One region of the Paenibacillus cineris genome, then DNA from elsewhere that is predicted to be linked to it. Evidence: predicted binding sites of a transcription regulator. Region 1 holds the regulator's gene; each other region holds the start of a gene.
What was found. The regulator NrdR, encoded in region 1, represses ribonucleotide reductase genes. The targets are predictions, from matches to a motif close to AACACNATATATNGTGTT.
Positions count from the first base shown of each region.

Region 2: the regulator NrdR is predicted to act here: its motif matches at 4,035-4,052, upstream of nrdI (class Ib ribonucleoside-diphosphate reductase assembly flavoprotein NrdI).
Region 3: the regulator NrdR is predicted to act here: its motif matches at 4,416-4,433, upstream of KI379_RS04925 (adenosylcobalamin-dependent ribonucleoside-diphosphate reductase).

Region 1 is NZ_BORU01000001.1:671,935-678,221, forward strand. It holds gene KI379_RS03490 (lytic transglycosylase domain-containing protein) at 1-153, shown strand, start outside; gene KI379_RS03495 (alpha/beta-type small acid-soluble spore protein) at 245-463, opposite strand; gene nrdR (transcriptional regulator NrdR) at 678-1,145, shown strand; tRNA gene KI379_RS03505 (tRNA-Ala) at 1,375-1,447, shown strand; gene KI379_RS03510 (AraC family transcriptional regulator) at 1,500-2,378, opposite strand; gene KI379_RS03515 (Gfo/Idh/MocA family protein) at 2,545-3,729, shown strand; gene KI379_RS03520 (Gfo/Idh/MocA family protein) at 3,779-4,864, shown strand; gene KI379_RS03525 (TetR/AcrR family transcriptional regulator) at 5,017-5,595, opposite strand; gene lpdA (dihydrolipoyl dehydrogenase) at 5,780-6,287, shown strand, end outside.
Region 2 is NZ_BORU01000002.1:38,267-44,553, forward strand. It holds gene KI379_RS21105 (MFS transporter) at 1-220, opposite strand, end outside; gene nrdF (class 1b ribonucleoside-diphosphate reductase subunit beta) at 490-1,446, opposite strand; gene nrdE (class 1b ribonucleoside-diphosphate reductase subunit alpha) at 1,525-3,609, opposite strand; gene nrdI (class Ib ribonucleoside-diphosphate reductase assembly flavoprotein NrdI) at 3,596-3,955, opposite strand; gene clpP (ATP-dependent Clp endopeptidase proteolytic subunit ClpP) at 4,383-4,979, opposite strand; tRNA gene KI379_RS21130 (tRNA-Arg) at 5,188-5,262, opposite strand; gene KI379_RS21135 (sugar-binding transcriptional regulator) at 5,503-6,287, shown strand, end outside.
Region 3 is NZ_BORU01000001.1:962,846-969,132, forward strand. It holds gene KI379_RS04905 (YqzE family protein) at 37-255, shown strand; gene KI379_RS04910 (hypothetical protein) at 353-1,339, opposite strand; gene KI379_RS04915 (YqhG family protein) at 1,481-2,422, opposite strand; gene KI379_RS04920 (DEAD/DEAH box helicase) at 2,422-4,167, opposite strand; gene KI379_RS04925 (adenosylcobalamin-dependent ribonucleoside-diphosphate reductase) at 4,620-6,287, shown strand, end outside.

The DNA.
Region 1 (6,287 bases):
GGGCCTGGTAAAGTGGACGGTTGGCTGAAAAGGGGCGTATGGGACGGCACCTACGACTCGGTCAAAAATATTCCCATCGGGGAAACCCGGCACTACGTCCAGCGGGTCATTTATTACTACAATCAATACACGCGGATATACAGCGAGTTCTAAAGGGAGTACTGTTCTGTCGCTAAACATAACAAAAGAAGCATTGGAGAAGCTAGGTTAGCGTCTCCAACACTTCTTCGGGTATCAAACCGAATTAGAATTGACCAGCCAGTTGTTGTTCAGCCAGGGTCACCAAACGTTTAGTGATAAGTCCCCCGATCGAACCGTTCTCATATGCAGTCATGTTGCCTTGGTATCCGTCTTGTGGGATGCTGATACCCAGTTCTTGAGCGACTTCATATTTCAATTGGTTCAGGGCTGCGGTAGCTTTAGGTACTACCAGGTTGTTGGAGCTGTTGTTGTTGGAAGCCATTGTTGTTCACCTCCTCGCTGTTTGTAAATGTATTATGTCTCGAAGCTCAAAAGTTCATTACTCTTTTTGAAAAGTTTTTGTTGGAAATTTAATACATTTCGGTGAGGCGGCAAGTTAATCCCTGACGGGATAAGGGTTCACGGTATTCGGACCCTGTGAATGTTCGTGATTTTGTTCTATATACACCGTGATTTGCAAAGGAAGGGAGTTTACCATGAAATGTCCGTACTGTGATTATGCCGGCACGAAAGTGCTGGACTCACGGCCCGCTAACGAAAATAAATCGATCCGCCGCAGGCGTGAGTGCGAGAAGTGCAGCCGGCGCTTTACCACGTTTGAGATGGTGGAGGAAACGCCGCTGATGGTCATCAAGAAGGATGGAAGCCGGGAAGAGTTCAGCCGGGATAAAATCCTCCGCGGCCTGATTCGCGCTTGCGAGAAGCGCCCGGTATCCGTGGAGCAGCTCGACATGATCGTCTCCGAGGTGGAGAAATCACTGCGCAACACCGCCGTGGCGGAGGTGGAGAGCCGGCAGATCGGCGAGCTGGTGATGGAGCAGCTGTATCCCGTGGATGAGGTGGCTTATGTCCGCTTTGCGTCGGTTTACCGCCAATTTAAAGATATCAACATGTTCATGAAAGAGCTGAAGGGGCTGCTGTCCAAAAATACGGTGGAAGACTAACCGTAAGGGAGCATGCTGCTTTGCCGGTCCGGCAACCATCTTAAAGAGCAAAAGGGCCTTCCAGGGCCTCTTTTGCTTTTGGCGGTGGCCATGTCCATGGCAAGGGAGCATATGGCTGAACACTTGCGTGAGCTCCAAAATCTTTTTGGATTTTTTTATTGACACATGCATAAATCTTTGATAAATTATAAGAGTCGCTGATACATAATAAATCAGTAGAAAATATTAAGGGGCCTTAGCTCAGCTGGGAGAGCGCATCGCTGGCAGCGATGAGGTCAGGGGTTCGATCCCCCTAGGCTCCATAAGAAAAAAACCCTTGGGAATCAAGGGTTTTTTTGTTTGTTTTTTTTAATTTTAAGTCCTGGCCCACTTCTTCCGATACTGGTGTGGCGTAATGCCCATGCGCTGTTTGAACAATTTACAAAAATAAGAGCTGTTCGCTAAACCAATCTCCTCAGCAATGAGCGAGATTGGTTTTTTCGTAGTCGTTAACAGCAGAACGGATTGATGGACCCGGCGGGCCATGATGTATTCGGAGATGCTGATGCCTGTCGCCTCTTTGAAGAGATGCGAAACATGATAGGGAGATAAATGCAGCGACTTGGCCATGTCGTCCAGCCGAAACGGTAACGTATAGTTGGCCTCGATCCATGTCAATATGTGCTCCACTTGATGATTTTGGCGAAGGGCTGGTTTGGGCAGCCCGGCTTCCGTCCGCTGATTCCATACGTGTTGGATCGAACGGTACAGCATAACGAGAAATAAAGAAAATTCCTCATATCTTTCCGCCTCTGAAAGCGCGGGTAATTGATTATCCAAGCTTTTGTAGACAGCGTCCAGGATGTGGAGCTCATCCCCGGTGTCATACAAGCACGGAACAGGGAGTTCCCCTAAATACATGAATCGATAAAAGGTATGAAGCGAAGGCCATTTTTCAAAATAAGACTCAAACATCGTCGGTTCAAAGGTTACAAGGGAACGTTCAAAGCATTGGCCTTCGTCGTATTCGAGCTTGAGATGATGGAGCTGATAAGGCTGAAAAATGCAGAGCATGCCCGGTTTGATGTCGTAGCGGTTGTTATTGACGATCATCGTCCCTTTCCCTTGATGGATCAACAATATTTCCACCCCGAGATGGGAGTGGAAGGTTTCCTTATGCTCATCGTTGACGCTTTTTCGTTTATAGGCAAAATGCAGGGGCACCTCGCTATAGTTACCCGCTACAAAAGACATGGCCGCTGCCTCCTTCTTCCCCCGTATGTACTCGCTTTCGAATCTATTCTATCGCAGAACCGCAATCTAGTGTTATTTTTTCCCCCACAGCGAAGCACAATGTTCTCGCAGCTTCAGTTAATATCCTTATATGCCAATGAAGAAAGCTCAGGGGAGGTTAACCGAAATGATCAAGGTTGCGATTATTGGGACCGGGGCGATTTCGTCCGCTCATATCGAAGGTTATCTGCAGTTGAAGGAACGCTGCCAAATTGTTGCGTTATGCGATCTTTATCCCGAGAAGGCCGAAGCCAAGCGGGAGCAATACGGTTTGGACGCTGCCATCGTTAAAGATTACAAGAAACTGCTTGATCAGGAGATCGACCTGGTTTCCGTTTGTCTGCCTCCGTTTGTTCATGCGCCCGTTACTATTGATTTTCTGAATGCAGGCAGTCATGTGATCGTGGAAAAACCGATGGCCTCTTCTCTTGAAGAATGCGATGCCATGATCAAAGCTGCGGAACAAAACGGGAAAGTATTGTCCGTCATTGCCCAAAATCGCTTCAGAAATCCGATTATGAAGCTGAAGCACGTTGTGGACAGCGGACTGGCCGGCAGAATTCTTCATGCCCAGGTGGATTCGTTCTGGTGGCGGGGCCATTGCTATTACGATTTATGGTGGCGCGGCACGTGGGAGAAGGAGGGAGGCGGTCCGACGCTGAACCATGCGGTTCATCATATCGACGCCTTGCTCTGGATGCTGGGTCAGCCCAGCGAGCTTCAGGCATATATGAGCAACGTCGCGCATGACAATGCGGAAGTGGAGGATTTGTCCATCGCGATTTTGAAATATCCGAACGGCAGCTTAGGGCAAATTACAAGCTCCGTCGTTCATCATGGGGAAGAACAGCAGTTTATTTTCCAGGGTGAGCATGCCCGGATCTCGGCGCCGTGGCGGGTCACGGCGTCCAGGTCACTGCCGAACGGCTTCCCGGAGCGGGAACCCTCTCTCGAGGAGAAAATCCAGCAATATTACAACGAGCTGCCGGATCTGCCATACGAAGGCCATACGGCACAGATCGATAATGTGCTGAATGCCATCGAAACGGGGGCGCCGGTCATGATTGACGGAATCAGCGGGCGGAATACGTTGGAACTCATTATGAGCATTTACAAATCCGCAAGCACCGGAGAAAAGGTTAAACTTCCCCTGCAGCAGGGCGATCCTTTTTATACGCGGGAGGGCCTGATGAAGAATGCACCACATTTTTACGAAAAGGGCAGCAGCATCGAAAATTTTGCGGATCTAAAAATAACGACAGGAAGCCGTTACGGCAGCGTAACGAACGGACAAACGTCAGGCGAACAGTAAATCCCGATCATCGGGATGGAGAACCTTAAACGCGGAAGGGATGAAGGAGATGCAGAAGAACGACGGGATGAATTATGCCCCGAAAGGCAAACCCAATCCGGTGGTCGGGCCGGGTGAATTTGTGATTGCCGCTGTGGCGCTCGATCATGGGCACATCTATGGAATGGTCAACGGACTGATCGAGGCAGGCGCTACATTAAAGTGGGTTTATGACCGTGACCGGGCCAAAGCGGAAGCATTCACACGAACCTATCCCCAAGTAACGATTGCAGCCTCCGAGGAAGAGATTCTGGCAGATCCGCAGATTCAGCTTGTTGCGGGAGCAGCTGTTACTTCGGAGCGCTGTGCGCTGGGGCTTCGGGTGATGGACGCAGGCAAAGATTATTTTACGGATAAAGCCCCCTTAACAACGCTTGAGCAGCTGGAGTCGGCCCGCGCCAAAGTGCGTGAAACCCGAAGAAAGTATATGGTTTATTACAGCGAAAGGCTGCATGTCGAATCGGCGGTTTATGCCGGGCAGCTCATTGAGCAGGGCGCGATTGGGCGGGTGCTGCAGGTGACGGGATTCGGACCCCATCGGTTAAACGCTTCGTCCCGGCCGGAGTGGTTTTTTCAAAAGAAGCAATACGGAGGAATTCTATGCGATATTGGCAGCCACCAGGTCGAGCAGTTTCTTTTTTATGCGGGTTGTAAACAAGCGGAGGTGCTGCACAGTAAAGTGGCAAACTACAACAACCCTGAATATCCGGAGCTTGAGGATTTTGGCGATGCCACCCTGCTGGGGGACAACGGGGCCACGCAATATTTCCGGGTGGACTGGTTTACGCCGGACGGCTTAGGTTCATGGGGAGACGGACGCACGCTGATATTGGGAACCGAAGGTTATATTGAGCTGAGAAAATATATCGATATCGCCCGCGATCGGACCGGCAATCATGTCTACCTGGTCAATCAGGAAGGGGAATACCATTTTCATGTTGACGGGCAGGTTGGATATCCGTTCTTTGGAGAACTCATTCTTGACTGTCTGAACCGGACCGAAAATGCCATGACGCAGGAGCATGCGTTTATGGCGGCGGAATTGTGTTTGAAAGCGCAGGAAATGGCGATGGACGTAACCCGCGGCGGCAGCTGATTGCATGACCAGGCCATGAAGTTCATGGAGCAGCTGCTTAATATTGCATCTGTTAAAAATAAGCTGGGGAGGGCCACGTATGTATCATACAACCCTCCCTTAATCGTTATTTAGGTTGATCTATCAGCTGTTTGACCATCCCAATCTCAATTTTAGCTCTGTGAGCTTGTCTTGATAAGATCTTTGGCATGCTGCCTGCCTGTCGATAATAAACTGTCACTCAGCTCGGCATCACTAACGGAACGCGCCAGTACAATCGTGCCGACCATAAGGCTCAGCAAAGCTTGGCCAGTCAACGGATCGACTTCTGCCAGATCAGAGATAAAATCAATCATGCGCTGCAGCTCCTCGGTAAAGACTTCGCGCACCTCATCGGACATTCGGGATACTTCCCCGGAAAGGGCGGGAAGAATGCAGCCCACCTCGGTCTGGTCGCGATGCTGCGGACTCAAATAATAATGAATGACTGCGTGGATTTTGGGTGCTTCCTTTTCCTGGTCCGCCGCCTTCTGCAGCAGGGCAATGGTCTCGCTGATCGCAAAGCGGCAAGTTTCAGCGACCAATTGCTCTTTATTGTCAAAGTGGGAATAGAACCCCCCGTGCGTCAGACCGGCACCCTTCATAATAAAGGGAACGCTGATGCCCTGTACTCCGCTGGCCCGAATGGCTTTGGCTGCACTTTCAATAATCCGGCCGCGAACCTTTAATTTGTGACCTTCCGGATATGGCAAAACAATCACTCCTACTAGGAAAAAACGCATTTTAAAATATTATAGGCATCATAATAAAACCTGTCAATTTCCTCGGTCCAGTCGTTTGGATCTTATGGCAAACAAGCAGGGATATTGACTGTTATAAAATATGATGACTATAATATATTATGTTCATCATATTTTATTTCGGAGGTGCAAAATTATGATCGACCTTAAATCGGTAGATACCCTGGTAATAGGATCGGGTCCGGGAGGTTATGTGGCGGCGCTTCGGTCAGCACAGCTTGGAATGACAACGGCTGTCGTTGAGCGCGGCCGGGTCGGTGGCGTGTGCACCAATATAGGTTGCATTCCTTCCAAAGCGTTGATTGGGGAAGCACATCGCTTCAAGCAGCATAAGCAATGGAATCAGGCAGTTGCTGCTGCTGCTTCCTTTGAGGATGCTCAGGGCTTTAAACAAGCCGTCGTAAATAAGCAAGCCGGTGGAGTTCAATATTTATTAAAGACGGCCGGAGTATCGGTTCTTGAAGGAGAGGCACGCTTGATCGACGAGCACACCGCTTCCATTCAACAAGCGGGAGCCGAACAAAGGATTTCTTTTAAACACGCCATCTTAGCAACCGGTTCTCGTCCAATTGAGCTTGCGGCTTTGCCCTACGGCGGACGTATTATGTCTTCCACTGAAGCGTTGTCCCTTTCACAAATTCCAT
Region 2 (6,287 bases), on a different contig from region 1:
AGAAAACCGTGTAAGCACTGACCACCCATTGCAGGGACTGTTCCGAGAAGCCAAGGCCATGTCCGATCTCAGGCAAAGCGACGAAAACGATATTGATGTCGAGCCCGTAAATCAGCTGTGCTAGAGCAAGCAGTGCCAAACTCCATCCCATGCCCCGCTGCTTGACGGAAGCCATTTCGGATTTAGAGCCGCTTAGCCGAGTTTGTTGATCGGTAGACATTCGTAGTTCACCCCTATAATTCAAATTATTTTGAAATGATTGGATCGGGAACATTATATTTCAAAATAATTTGAAATGTCAACAAGGATTTACGCCGCGAAGGTAATCGAGTATTCTGAAACGAATAGAAGGGGAGACCAATACGTACGGCAGTACGACAATCCCAGAAAAAATCCCCTCTGAGCAAACGGCAGTGCGCTTTCCTGCACTTGTCTGCTCAAAGGGGATTTTGTTATGGAGCGGAGCTCCTTCTGTTTACTTGCCTGAACTTATACGTCAAACACGAAGTCGTCGTCGGACAGCGGCTCGATGTTGATCGCGCGGACGTAACCGTTGCCTTTTTTCGAGAAGAAATCATGCTGCTTGGTGTGGGTGCTGATGCCATTGAAGACGATCGGGTTGATCGGCTCTTCCGGGAAATGCGGCTCGAAGCCGAGATTCATCAGCGCTTTGTTGGCGTTATAGCGGACATAGGTTTTGACTTCCTCCTGCAGTCCGATCGGGCTGTACAGGTCATCCGTATATTTCACCTCGTTCTGATACAGCGTCTCAAGCAGCTCGTACAGCTCCCGGCGCAGCTCCTCCTGCTCTTCGAAGGAGAACTCCTGGAACAGCTCCTGGGCCAGCGTGCCGACGTACAGGCCGTGGATGCTCTCGTCGCGGATGATCAGGTCGATGATTTCGCCGCTGCTGGTCATTTTGCCCTGGCCGGCCAGGTAAAGCGGATAGAAGAAGCCGCTGTAGAACAGATAGCTTTCCAGGAAGACGGAAGCGGCCATCGCCTTGTAGAGATCGCGCTTAGTTTGAATGTTTGCGTACCAGGATTCGATGCTCTTCGCTTTGAACTGCAGCTGCTCGTTGTCCTCCACCCAGCGGAAAATGGCGTCGATCTCTTCCGTCGAGGCGAGCGTGGTGAAAATGCTGCTGTACGATTTGGCGTGAATTTGCTCCATCATCGACATGAAGCCGAGCACGGCTTTGCGCTGCAGGCCTTCCACATGCTCCAAAATTTTCGGCATGCCGACGCCGCCCTGCAGCGTATCCAGCAGCGTCAGTCCGCCAAGCACATGCTTGTAGGCGGTGCGCTCCTCGTCAGTCATTTTGATCCAGTCCATTTTATCGTCGGACAAAGGGATTTCGTCGTCGGTCCAAAACTGCATGATGTTCTGCTGCCAGAACATGAGCGTAAAATCGTCATCGGGCCGGTTCCAGTTTACTGCTTTCATCAGACCATTGCTCCTTTTATAGAAGAAGGCGACAGGGGCTGTTCAAGCCCCCGCCGTCGCCTTGCGTAATATTCGAATTTAGACGGCGCAGCTGGTGCACTCTTCGATGGACAATTTTTTCGTCCGGGTGTAGTACAGCGATTTCAGCCCTTTCTGGGCGGCGTAAATATAGAAACGGGACAATTCCCGGGTCGATACGGTGCTGTTGACGTGCAGCACGGTGGAAATGCCTTGGTCCACATGCTGCTGGATTTCCGCGATCATGTCGATCAGGCGGAACTGGTCGATATTGTAAGCCGATTTATAATACCACTGCGTTTCCGCGCTGAGGAACGGCATCGGGTAATATGTCGTCGAGTTCGCGTAGGTACGCGTTTCGATATGCTCGACGATTGGCATGACGCTGGACGTCGCGTTCTGGATGTACGAGATGCTCTGCGTCGGCGCGATCGCCAGACGGTAGGCATGGTACAGTCCGTGCTTCTGAACAAGCGCCTTGAGCTGCGCCCAGTCCTCAGGGGACGGGATCTCGATGCCTTCAAACAGCTGCTTCACGCGTTCCGATTGCGGCCGGAAGTCCTTTTCGAGGTAGCGGTCAAAATAGGTACCCTTCGCGTACTCGGACTTGTCGAAGTCCCGGAACGTTTCGCCGCGATCGCGCGCGATTTCCATGCTTTGCTCCAGCGAGTAGTAGTTCATCATCATGAAAAAGGTGCTCGCAAACTCGCGCGCTTCCGCGCTCTCGTATGCGATTTTGTTTTTGGCCAGGTAACCGTTCAGGTTCATGGCTCCGAGGCCGACGGAGTGCAGCTCCTTGTTGGCGAGGCTCACGCCCGGCGCGTTCTCTACGCGGGAGTGATCGCTGACGACGGTAAGAGCCTCGATGCCTACACGGACCGATTCTTTGATTTTTCCCTGCTCCATTACGTTCACGATGTTCAGCGAGGCCAGGTTGCAGCTGATGTCCCGGCGGATTACGTCGTCGATACCGTAGTCGTTAATTTCCGAGGTCTCCTGCAGCTGGAAAATTTCTGTGCACAGGTTGGACATTTTGATCTGGCCGACATCCTTCAGAGCATGCACCTTGTTGGCGTTCGATTTGTTCACGATGTACGGATAACCGGACTCGAGCTGGATCGAAGCGATTTTCGTCAGCATGTCACGGGCGCTCATGACGGTTTTTTTCGTTACCTGGTCATTGGCGAGCAGCTCGTCGTACATTTCGTCCATGTCCAGGTCGTCCAGATGCTTGCCGTAGGCTTTGTACACCGAGTAAGGGCCAAAGACCACAAGCGGCTTGTTTTGGGCGGCGAGCTCGTAAAATTTATTCGGCACAATCAGCCCGATCGACAGCGTCTTGATGCGCAGCTTCTCGTCGGCGTTGATTTTCTTCGAATCAAGGAACTCGATGACATCCCAGCCGAAAATGTTATAGTATCCGGCACCCGAGCCTTTACGCTGGCCCATTTGGTCGGCATAGGAGAACGCGTCCTCCATCAGCTTCAGCACCGGCATGATGCCTTTGGCCGCTCCGGCCACGCCTTTGATCGGTTCGCCGCGCCCACGCAGCTTGGACAAATTGACGGCAACGCCGCCGCCGATTTTGGACAGCTGCATGCAGGTGCCGAGCACGTAGTTGATCGAATTGAGTGAATCGTCCATTTCCAGCAGGAAGCAGGAGACCAGCTCACCGCGGCGGCTTTTGCCGGCGTTGAGGAAGGTCGGGGTAGCTGGCTGCAGCCGCTGCTCGATCATTGCTTCGGCGATACGGAGCGCTTTACCGATATTCCCTTCGCCCAAGTACAACGCCACGATGGCGACGCGGTCCGGATACTGCTCCAGGTACTGCTTCTTGTCGTTGGTTCTCATCGCATAGTCCTTGTAGAACTTCGAGATCGCCATGTAGGACTGGAATTGGAAGTCGCTGCTCCCCGTCAGGTTGAACACGGACTCGACTTCGTCGTAGGTATAATGCTCAAACACGTTCTCGTAGTAGTCGTTGCTGATCAGGTAATCCAGCTTCTCGCGCAGGGAGCCGAACTTCATCGTATCGCGCTCCACTTCCTCCATAAAGGCGGCAACCGCCTCCCGGTCCTTTTCCAATTGAAAGTAACCGTCCGATCCGCGCTGCATAATTTCGTTGTTGAGTTCAATATGCTTCAATGCTCCGCACCCTCTCTTTGAAAATCTCCGTATCCCGCATCGTTCCCGAAAGCTCAAACTTGGTGATGATCGGCACATGGTACATCTCCGATATCGTATCCGCGCTTTTGGCGAAACGAGGCCCCCAGTTCCGGTTGCCGCTGGCCGACACGCCGCGAAGCATGCGGTTGTTCTTCGACAGGAAGTTGGACACTTTCTCGGGCACCTGCCCAAAACCTGTTGTATACGTTACGAGCACGTAAGGCTCATTCACCTGCTCCTGCTCTTCGATCGGAATGGCTCTCATGTTCAGCTTGTTGACAAAGCGTCTGACATTGCCGGTCTTGGAATCATAGACGATTAGCATGATCCTTCACTCCTGAATAATGTTCTCTGCCGTGGTCACGGGCGCAAAAAAAACGTCTATTGACGTCATTGTAGATAACCACACCACATATCGTGGTCGTTATTCTTGTGATCACAGAATGGTTCAGCTTCGCTGAACATGAAATCCCTTAATCCTAGAACTACACTGAATAGACTGGGATAGAGGGAAAATATGTTATATATACTATGCCGATGGAAATCAATATGTAGATGATATTTGGCATGTAGTAAGAATAATACATCAATATATTGATGTGGTCAAGCCTATGAGAATCATGTTCATGGGTGCGCTTGCAGCCTGCTTGACGCCTTGAAAAACAAAAAAAACAGGGAGCCTCCCGGCGATCCGTAAGCGGATCGATTCGGAGAGATTCCCTGTTTTTCTTCGGTTCCAAAGCCGCGAATATTTACACGCCTTGGATTGGAGTGCTTTCCAGAACTTTATCGATCAGTCCGTATTCCTGCGCTTCAGCTGCGCTCATGAAGTAGTCACGGTCGGTGTCTTTCTCGATGCGCTCCAGCGGCTGTCCGGTACGTTCGGACAGGATGCGGTTCAAGGTGTCGCGCATTTTCAGAATGCGGCGGGCGCGGATTTCGATATCCGTAGCCTGGCCTTGCGCACCCCCGAGTGGCTGGTGGATCATGATCTCACTGTTCGGCAGGCCGAAGCGTTTGCCCTTGGCGCCGGCGTTCAGCAGGAACGCGCCCATGGAAGCGGCCAAGCCTACGCAGATGGTAGATACGTCCGGTTTGATGAACTGCATGGTATCGAATATCGCCATACCGGCCGTAATGGATCCGCCGGGGCTGTTAATGTACAAATGGATGTCTTTCTCCGGATCTTCGGCTGCGAGGAACAGCAGCTGGGCGATGATAGAATTGGCGACCACGTCATTGACTTCGGTGCCCAGGAAAATGATGCGGTCTTTCAGCAAACGGGAATAGATGTCGTAAGCCCGTTCACCGCGGTTGCTTTGTTCGACGACCATAGGAATATAACTCACGTGGAAAACCTCCCTTAATTGGCTCAAAATAGGTCATTCTATACATACTGTTACCGTATTAACCACATGATAAACAATTTCAAACAAAAAGTCAAAGAAAGTCAAACTCGAGGTAAAAAAAATAGCCATCTGATTGGCTGTGGTACGTTTGGTTAAAAACATAACGTAGAACGGTTGCCGTTCTGCGTTCTCTTCTATTGAAGAAAAATGGCGCGCCCGCGAGGAATTGAACCTCGATCTCAGGCTTCGGAGGCCTACGTCATATCCATTGGACCACGGGCGCAAAATTCAATAGCAAGAGTTATTATATGATAGCTTGCCTCAAAATGCAAGGGTTAAGTTATTAATTTTTTTGGATCAGGAAAATGCTGTATAGGAGGAAAGGCTGATGTGAATTATAGTCAGTGGACTACTTGCAACCAGCGCCATTATTGAGTAGAATAGTGGTGGGACTTAAAACGTTGACCCGGGACATTTTAGGGCCAGGGGAGAGAGGGAAGCGGAGTTGCAGGAGTGGAAAGAAATGCGGGATATATTAGAGATACAAAAGCAGCTTCTGCCTGATCTCGTGGACGTTCTCAAGACCAGATATACCATTCTTCATCAGATCATGCTGTCGGAGCTGATCGGCCGGAGAACGCTCGCTGCATCCCTGCATATGACCGAGCGGGTGCTGCGGGCCGAGACGGATCTTCTCAAGTCCCAGGGCCTGATTGAGATCGAGAGCTCTGGGATGAGGGTCAGTGAGGCGGGAAGCAAGCTGCTCGAACAGATGGAGCCGATGGTGAAAGTGCTGTTCGGCCTCAATGATCTTGGCGAGAAGATCCGCCAGACGTACGGCTTGCGCAAAGTCGTGGTCGTGCCCGGGGATTGCGAATCGTCGCCGCTCACGAAGCGTGACTTGGGACGCGCGGGTGCCAAAGCGCTGCTTGGCGTCATGAACCAAGGGGACACCGTAGCGGTGACTGGAGGCTCAACGCTCGCCGAAGTGGCGGAGCAGCTAACGCCGCAGGCGGCCGTACCGATGAAGAACAGCTGGTTCGTGCCAGCTAGGGGCGGACTTGGCGAAAGCGTGGAGTTTCAGGCGAACACGATCGCATCCACCATGGCCAAGCGCGTCGGCGCGCAGTACCGGCTGCTGCATGTGCCGGACCTCCTGAGCGATGAAGCGTATCAGTCGCTGGTGCAGGACCGCAACATCCAGGAGATCGTGCAGGCGATCAGGCACTGCCGCATCATCATGCACGGCATCGGGGACGCGATGGAGATGACCCGCCGCAGAAGGCTGGATCCCGCCGCCGTGGAGGA
Region 3 (6,287 bases), 290 kb from region 1:
GCAGAGCTGTAATTTGGCATTGTGGGGGGAATGGAAATGGCCAGTGGAGATGAACTTGTAAAATACATTACAGAGCGCGTCGTCAGCTACATGGAAACACCCAAGGAAGAACGAAGGAAGCAAAAATATAAAGAGCCGTGGACGGTCAAATGGTTCGGCATGATCCCGTTCGGATTGTCCCAATGGGGAGGCCGGACGGCTGACAAACGCCATCCGAAGCGGCGAAAAATCAAGATGCGGAATCTTCATGACTGAACGAAAATGAAAGAAGCGGACCTCGTGGGATACGAGGTCCGCTTCTTTTTGGGAATGAAACGCGATAAGGGCAGGAACAGATAATCATGCAGGAGATCTAGGGGCGGGCATGAAATTCTCCGGCAGCCATCAGCATGGAGACAGGGAGGTACCGGGTTCCGGCACGTCCTGTGGCCGCGTAGCTGACCGCAGGAGCGCCTGCGGCCGGGGACCATGTCTGAATTCCGCTTACCGCAAAGGGAGCCCCATAGGACGCGTTACGGCCGGGAGCGGTGAAGATCAGGCTGCCGCCGGATGCGACGGCTTTCAGCAGATCGTCTCCGCGGCGGATGTTCAGCCGGGGGGAGGTCATCCAGAGCAGGTCGTCATAAGGATCATTACTATCTATCTTCGCAGCAGGTGACGATGCCTCGAGCCGGAGACCGTTCTGATTGGTAACGACCGCCGTCTTAGAAACGGAGGCGGTGCTGGCGGAAACGGCATTTGCCGGCAGAAGCTCCAAGGTCAGCGCATTGATGTACATCGCCGGCTTGCCGGGCAGGGTCACTTTCCAAACCGGCAGCATTGCCGAATATTGAGCTTGAATTTGAACGTTTGCGGGGAGGCCGGGGTGATCGGGAATAAGGCCATCCTCAGCCAGCCGGTCATGAAGCGCATCGCTGCTGTAAGGGATGGCTGGACCGCTGCCGTACTCGCTGAGCATATATCCGCCTTCCTCCCTGGCGGTGAATATTAAATATCCCAGCTGCTTGCTATCCTTTGAAACGACCGCAAGCCAGCTGTGGGTGCCGGGCCCTAGCGGGTAATAGTCGATGGCGGCGCCGTCCCACTGCTGAAACTCGGACTGCGCGGACAGCTCGCGGACGACGGAGCCGGCAAAGCTCTCCAGCGGCGCGGGCACCGCCTGCATGTCCGATCCCGCTGCGATCCGAAGCAAGGCAGCCCGCGCGGGGCTTGCCGCCTTGGCGGCAGCGATGCCGACCGCTGCGGCCGATTGCGGGACCGCAGGACTCCAGGCCGGCCAGGCGCAGCTGACGGCACAGGTCAACGCCGTCACTTTTAAAGCGAGAGATACCATCCTCACCACATTCACCCTCCTCGATTTCAGAGCTTTATTGACATCATTGTATCGGACAAGCCGTAAAAAGGCTGTTGCAAGGTGTCGGGCTTTGGGGCGCGGGCACGGGTCTTTTTTTGCCTTCTTTTAGCGAGGGAGGTCAAATGCTCATGGACGGATGGATCTTAAGTGAAACAGACCGCAGGTTATGGCGGACAGGTTCACCTTAGGTTCATACTGCCATGTCATTTCGCTGCGCCGGTTGTCGTATTGCTCCCGGATGGCCGTAAGCTTCTCCTCCTCGGTTTCCTTGAGGAGGTCTTCGTAATACATGTCGATCACCGCAAGCTCATCCCTAAGGCGCTCCCTTGCGGCTTCCGCCCAGCTGTAATCCTCGCCCGCCAGCTGATCCTTCATATGCTTCTCCAGCAGATTGGCCGCGCCCGCGAGCGAGAGGCTTCCCGGCTGGATATGGATATTCTCGGGCAGCCGCGGCCCGAGTTGAAGCTTCTCCAGTCGCTGGGCAAACTGTTGGTCGATCTGCCCCGTCACCAGCGAGATGCCGATGAAGTGGAGCGCTTCTTTCTTCACGTCGCAGGTCATCTCGACCTTGAAGCAGACGCCCAGCCAAGGCTCGTAGGGGGCGGAGAACAGCGTCTCCCGCTGCAAAGGGCCCGGCTGCTCAAACAGATACACGCAGGAGCCCTCCTGCCGGGCTACGGCCCAAATTTGCTGCAGCCGGCTGCTGCCGTATGTGACGTCTTCGCGGGGAATCCGCCCCGGGCCGATCCGCGGCCCTGCCGGATTCACCCCGAAATACCTCGACAGAATGCTGTCCTGCGGCTGAGGCTGCGCTGAAGGGGGCGGGGTTTTGGCCACCTGTTCGTTATATTGGTCCGGGGCAAAGACGAAGGTGTAGGAGAGAGTCTCCGGCTCCGCCCCAGTCCGTTCAATAAAGCCCCAGTAGTAGGGGCGGTTGGTCAGCTGCTTGTCCGCCTGCGGTGACAGTTTGACGGTCACGTGATAAGGGGACTTCTCGATAATGCTGCATTCGGTCGTTTCCAGATAAGTTAGCACTTGCTTCTGAACTTCCTGCGGGGACAGGCTCATCAAGCTTCCTCCTCAATGACGGTTTCCGCATCTTCGTATTCGATCTCGCGCTTGATCTGGTCAAGCGACTGCCCGAGCGAGCTGACCTTACTGCGGATTTCCTCATCCGACTCCGACTCGAGGAACAGCTTGTACAGGCTTTTCTCGAACGATTCCTTTTTCTCGAAACGCTCCAGAATGACATCCAGGCCGCCGATGACCGTCTCGAACATGTTGATTTTTTCGTGCAGCAGGTTCAGGATATGCTCCTCGATCGTTCCGGTGGTGGACAGGTTGTAGATCTTCACATCGTTCTGCTGCCCGAGCCGGTGGACGCGGCCAATCCGCTGCTCCACCCGCATCGGGTTCCATGGCAGGTCAAAATTGATCATATGGTGGCAGAACTGCAGGTTGATGCCCTCGCCGCCGGCTTCGGTGGCGATCATGACCTGGGCCCGGCCGCGGAACAGGTCCATCATCCAGTCCTTTTTGCCCCGGTTCATTCCGCCGCGGTACGGTACACAGGACAAGCCGTGCTTTTGAAAATACTGCAGCAGGTATTCCTGCGTCGCCCGGTATTCCGTAAACACGATGACCTTTTCGTTCATGTCCTTGATCAGCTCGATCGTCTTTTCGGCCTTCGTGTTCGCTTTGATGTTCCGGATTGCGTTCACCAGCTCCCACACCTCGGCGGTGAGTGGGGAGTCGTCCGGAATCTTCTTCGACAGGTTCACGAGGGTCAGGAACACCGCGTCCCGGCTGCTGCACACCTCGCGCTGCAGCGTGACAAGGGACAGCATGCTGCTTAGGTTGCCCCCGGACGCTTTGTACTGGTTCTTGACGAAAGAAGTTACACCGTCGTACAGCGCCTGCTCCTCCGGAGAGAGCTGCAGGCTGACGTTGCGCACCGTCCGTTTGGTGAACTGCACCGGGCCTTCGCCGCGCCGGTTTCGGATCATCACCTTGGCGAGCACGTCCCGGAGCTGACCCTCGTTTTTCGCCTGCCGTTTGCCGACGACGAAGTTGGCTGCAAAATCCCCCTGCCGCCCGAGCTGGCCGGGCTTCAGCAGCGTAATAAGGTTGAAGAGCTCGCTCATATCGTTTTGAACCGGCGTCGCAGTCAGCAGCAGGCAGTACTTTTTCCGCAGCTTCTGGATAAATTGATAGTTCGTCGTTTTCTTGTTCTTCAGTTTGTGCGCCTCGTCGATAATGAGCATGTCGTATTCCTGTTCCATCAGCATGTCCTTGTGGGGCTCGCGCTTGGCGGTATCCATGGAGGCGACGACGACGTCGGAATGCCAGGAATAAGCCTTTTTCTGCGCGACCGCCGGGATGCCGAATTTGCTGTTCAGCTCGCGGACCCACTGGAGCACCAGGGAGGCGGGTACCAGAATCAGCACTTTGGATACCAGCCCGCGCACCATGTATTCTTTTAAAATGAGTCCTGCTTCGATCGTCTTGCCCAGTCCGACCTCATCGGCCAGAATGGCTCTGCCGGACATCTCAAACAGCACCCTCCGCGCCGTGTCGATCTGATGGGGAAGGGGGGACAGGTCCTGCAAATGCTTCACACACTGCAGCTCGTCAAAGCTCGTCACAAGCCGCGCCTCTTCGCCCTGAACGGCCAGCTGAAACAGCCGGAAGTCACCCCAGGGGCCGCCTTTATCCAGGCGGGATTCGAGGTTATCCAGCCAGCTGCGGTCAATATTCAGGGGAACAGGAAGGTCCCCGGCCTGCGCCCCGCTACCGAGATGAGAAGTTTTCAAGCCTTGTACCTCCTTCATAGGTTCGTAATCTCGCGTAACAGTAGTATGCACGTAAACCGGAGAGTTCATAACCTCCGTATGGATGGAGGCATCCGCTGATTTTCACAATTTTTTTCAAAGGAACCGAAGCAAAAAAGTGAGATTGGCGGAGAAAAGCAAAGGTTGTCCCAGAGTGAAGAGCTTTCATGGTCTAAATTTCAGGATTAAGGCGTGGAGTAACAATATGTGGTATAGTATAATCATCAATGCACACAATATATGGTACATGACGAGCGGATTTGCGTTTTAAATGGGGATATTTCGTTTATTGAATGGAAGGAACCCGGCTACATACAGGCCTTTCCCGGAAGTGAACCGGCACTTTTAGCGCAGTCGGCAGACCGACATCATCCGCTGATCGGAACTAAGAGCCGATACGTTCGGCAGAACAGTCATGGGAGGAGAATGTAACAGTGAATCAAGTTCAGAGCAAACAGAAGCTTGAGGGGTTAAGCGAAAAAATCTTTTTGGACCGGTATGCATGGAAGGACCCGGACCCGAATCACGCCAAAGTTGGAGACGTCGTACTTGTACTGACCAAAGATGATCCGAAGTTTCCGACAAAGGAAGTCGGCGAGATCGTATCGCGCGAGGGGAAACGGGCGACGGTAAAAACACGCCGCGGCGAGCTGGTGGAGACGGACGTCGAGAAGCTGACGCTGAATATCGAGAAGACGCCTGAGGAAATGTGGGACCGGCTGGCCGGAGCCATGGCATCGGCGGAGCCGACGCCGGAGCTGCAGGCCGAGTGGAAAGAGAAGTTCCGCTATATTCTGGAAGACTGGAAGCTCGTTCCGGGCGGGCGGATTGCCGCCGGAGCGGGTGCCAGTGACGAGCTGACGCTGTTTAACTGTTACGTCATTCCTTCGCCGAAGGACAGCCGTGGCGGTATCATGGCGACGCTGTCCGAGATGACCGAAATTATGGCGCGGGGCGGCGGAGTCGGCATCAACCTGTCCTCGCTCCGTCCGCGCAGATCCGTGGTCAAGGGCGTGAACGGATCCTCGAGCGGTGCGGTATCCTGGGGCGGACTGTTCAGCTACACGACCGGCCTGATTGAGCAGGGCGGCAGCCGGCGCGGCGCGCTGATGCTCATGATCAACGATTGGCACCCGGACGTGCTCGATTTTATTACGGTCAAGCAGACGATGGGACAAGTGACGAACGCCAACCTTTCCGTCTGTGTCAGCAATGATTTCATGAAGGCGGTCAAGGAGGACCTGGACTGGGAGCTGGTATTCCCGGATACGACGGATCCGGATTACGACGAGCTGTGGGACGGCGACCTTGAGAAATGGAAGCAGGGCGGCCATGCCGTCATTCCGTACCGGACGGTGAAGGCGAGCGAAATCTGGCATACGATTATCGAATCGGCGTGGAAATCAGCCGAGCCGGGCGTCGTCTTTATGGAATACTACAACCAGATGTCCAACAGCTGGTACTTCAACCCGATCATCTGCACGAATCCGTGCGGCGAGCAGGGGCTTCCGGCATGGGGCGTCTGCAACCTGTCTGCGATGAATCTTTCCAAGTTCTATGATGAAGAGAAGCATGACGTGGCTTGGGACGAACTGGCGACGGTGACGCGCTACTCCGTGCGTTTCCTGGATAACGTTATCGACACGACGCCGTACCATTTTGAAGAAAACGAGAAAAACCAGAAGAAGGAGCGCCGGATCGGCCTCGGTTCGATGGGTCTGGCGGAGCTGATGATCAAGCTGAACATCCGGTACGGCAGTCCGGAATCACTCGAGTTCCTCGACAAGCTGTACGGTTTTATCGCCCGCGAAGCATACCTGGCATCGGCTGACATTGCGGAAGAGAAAGGCTCGTTCCTGGCGTTTGACGCGGATCCGTATTTGCAGAGCGGATTTATGAAAAATATGACCGAGGCGTTCCCGGAAGTCGGCACGGCCATCCGTGAGAAGGGCATGCGCAACGTGACCGTCATCACCCAGGCGCCGACCGGCAGCACGGGAACGATGGTCGGCACGTCGACCGGTATCGAGCCATACTTCGCGTTTAAATACTTCCGTCAGAGCCGCCTCGGCTTCGACGAACAGTTCGTACCGATCGCGCAG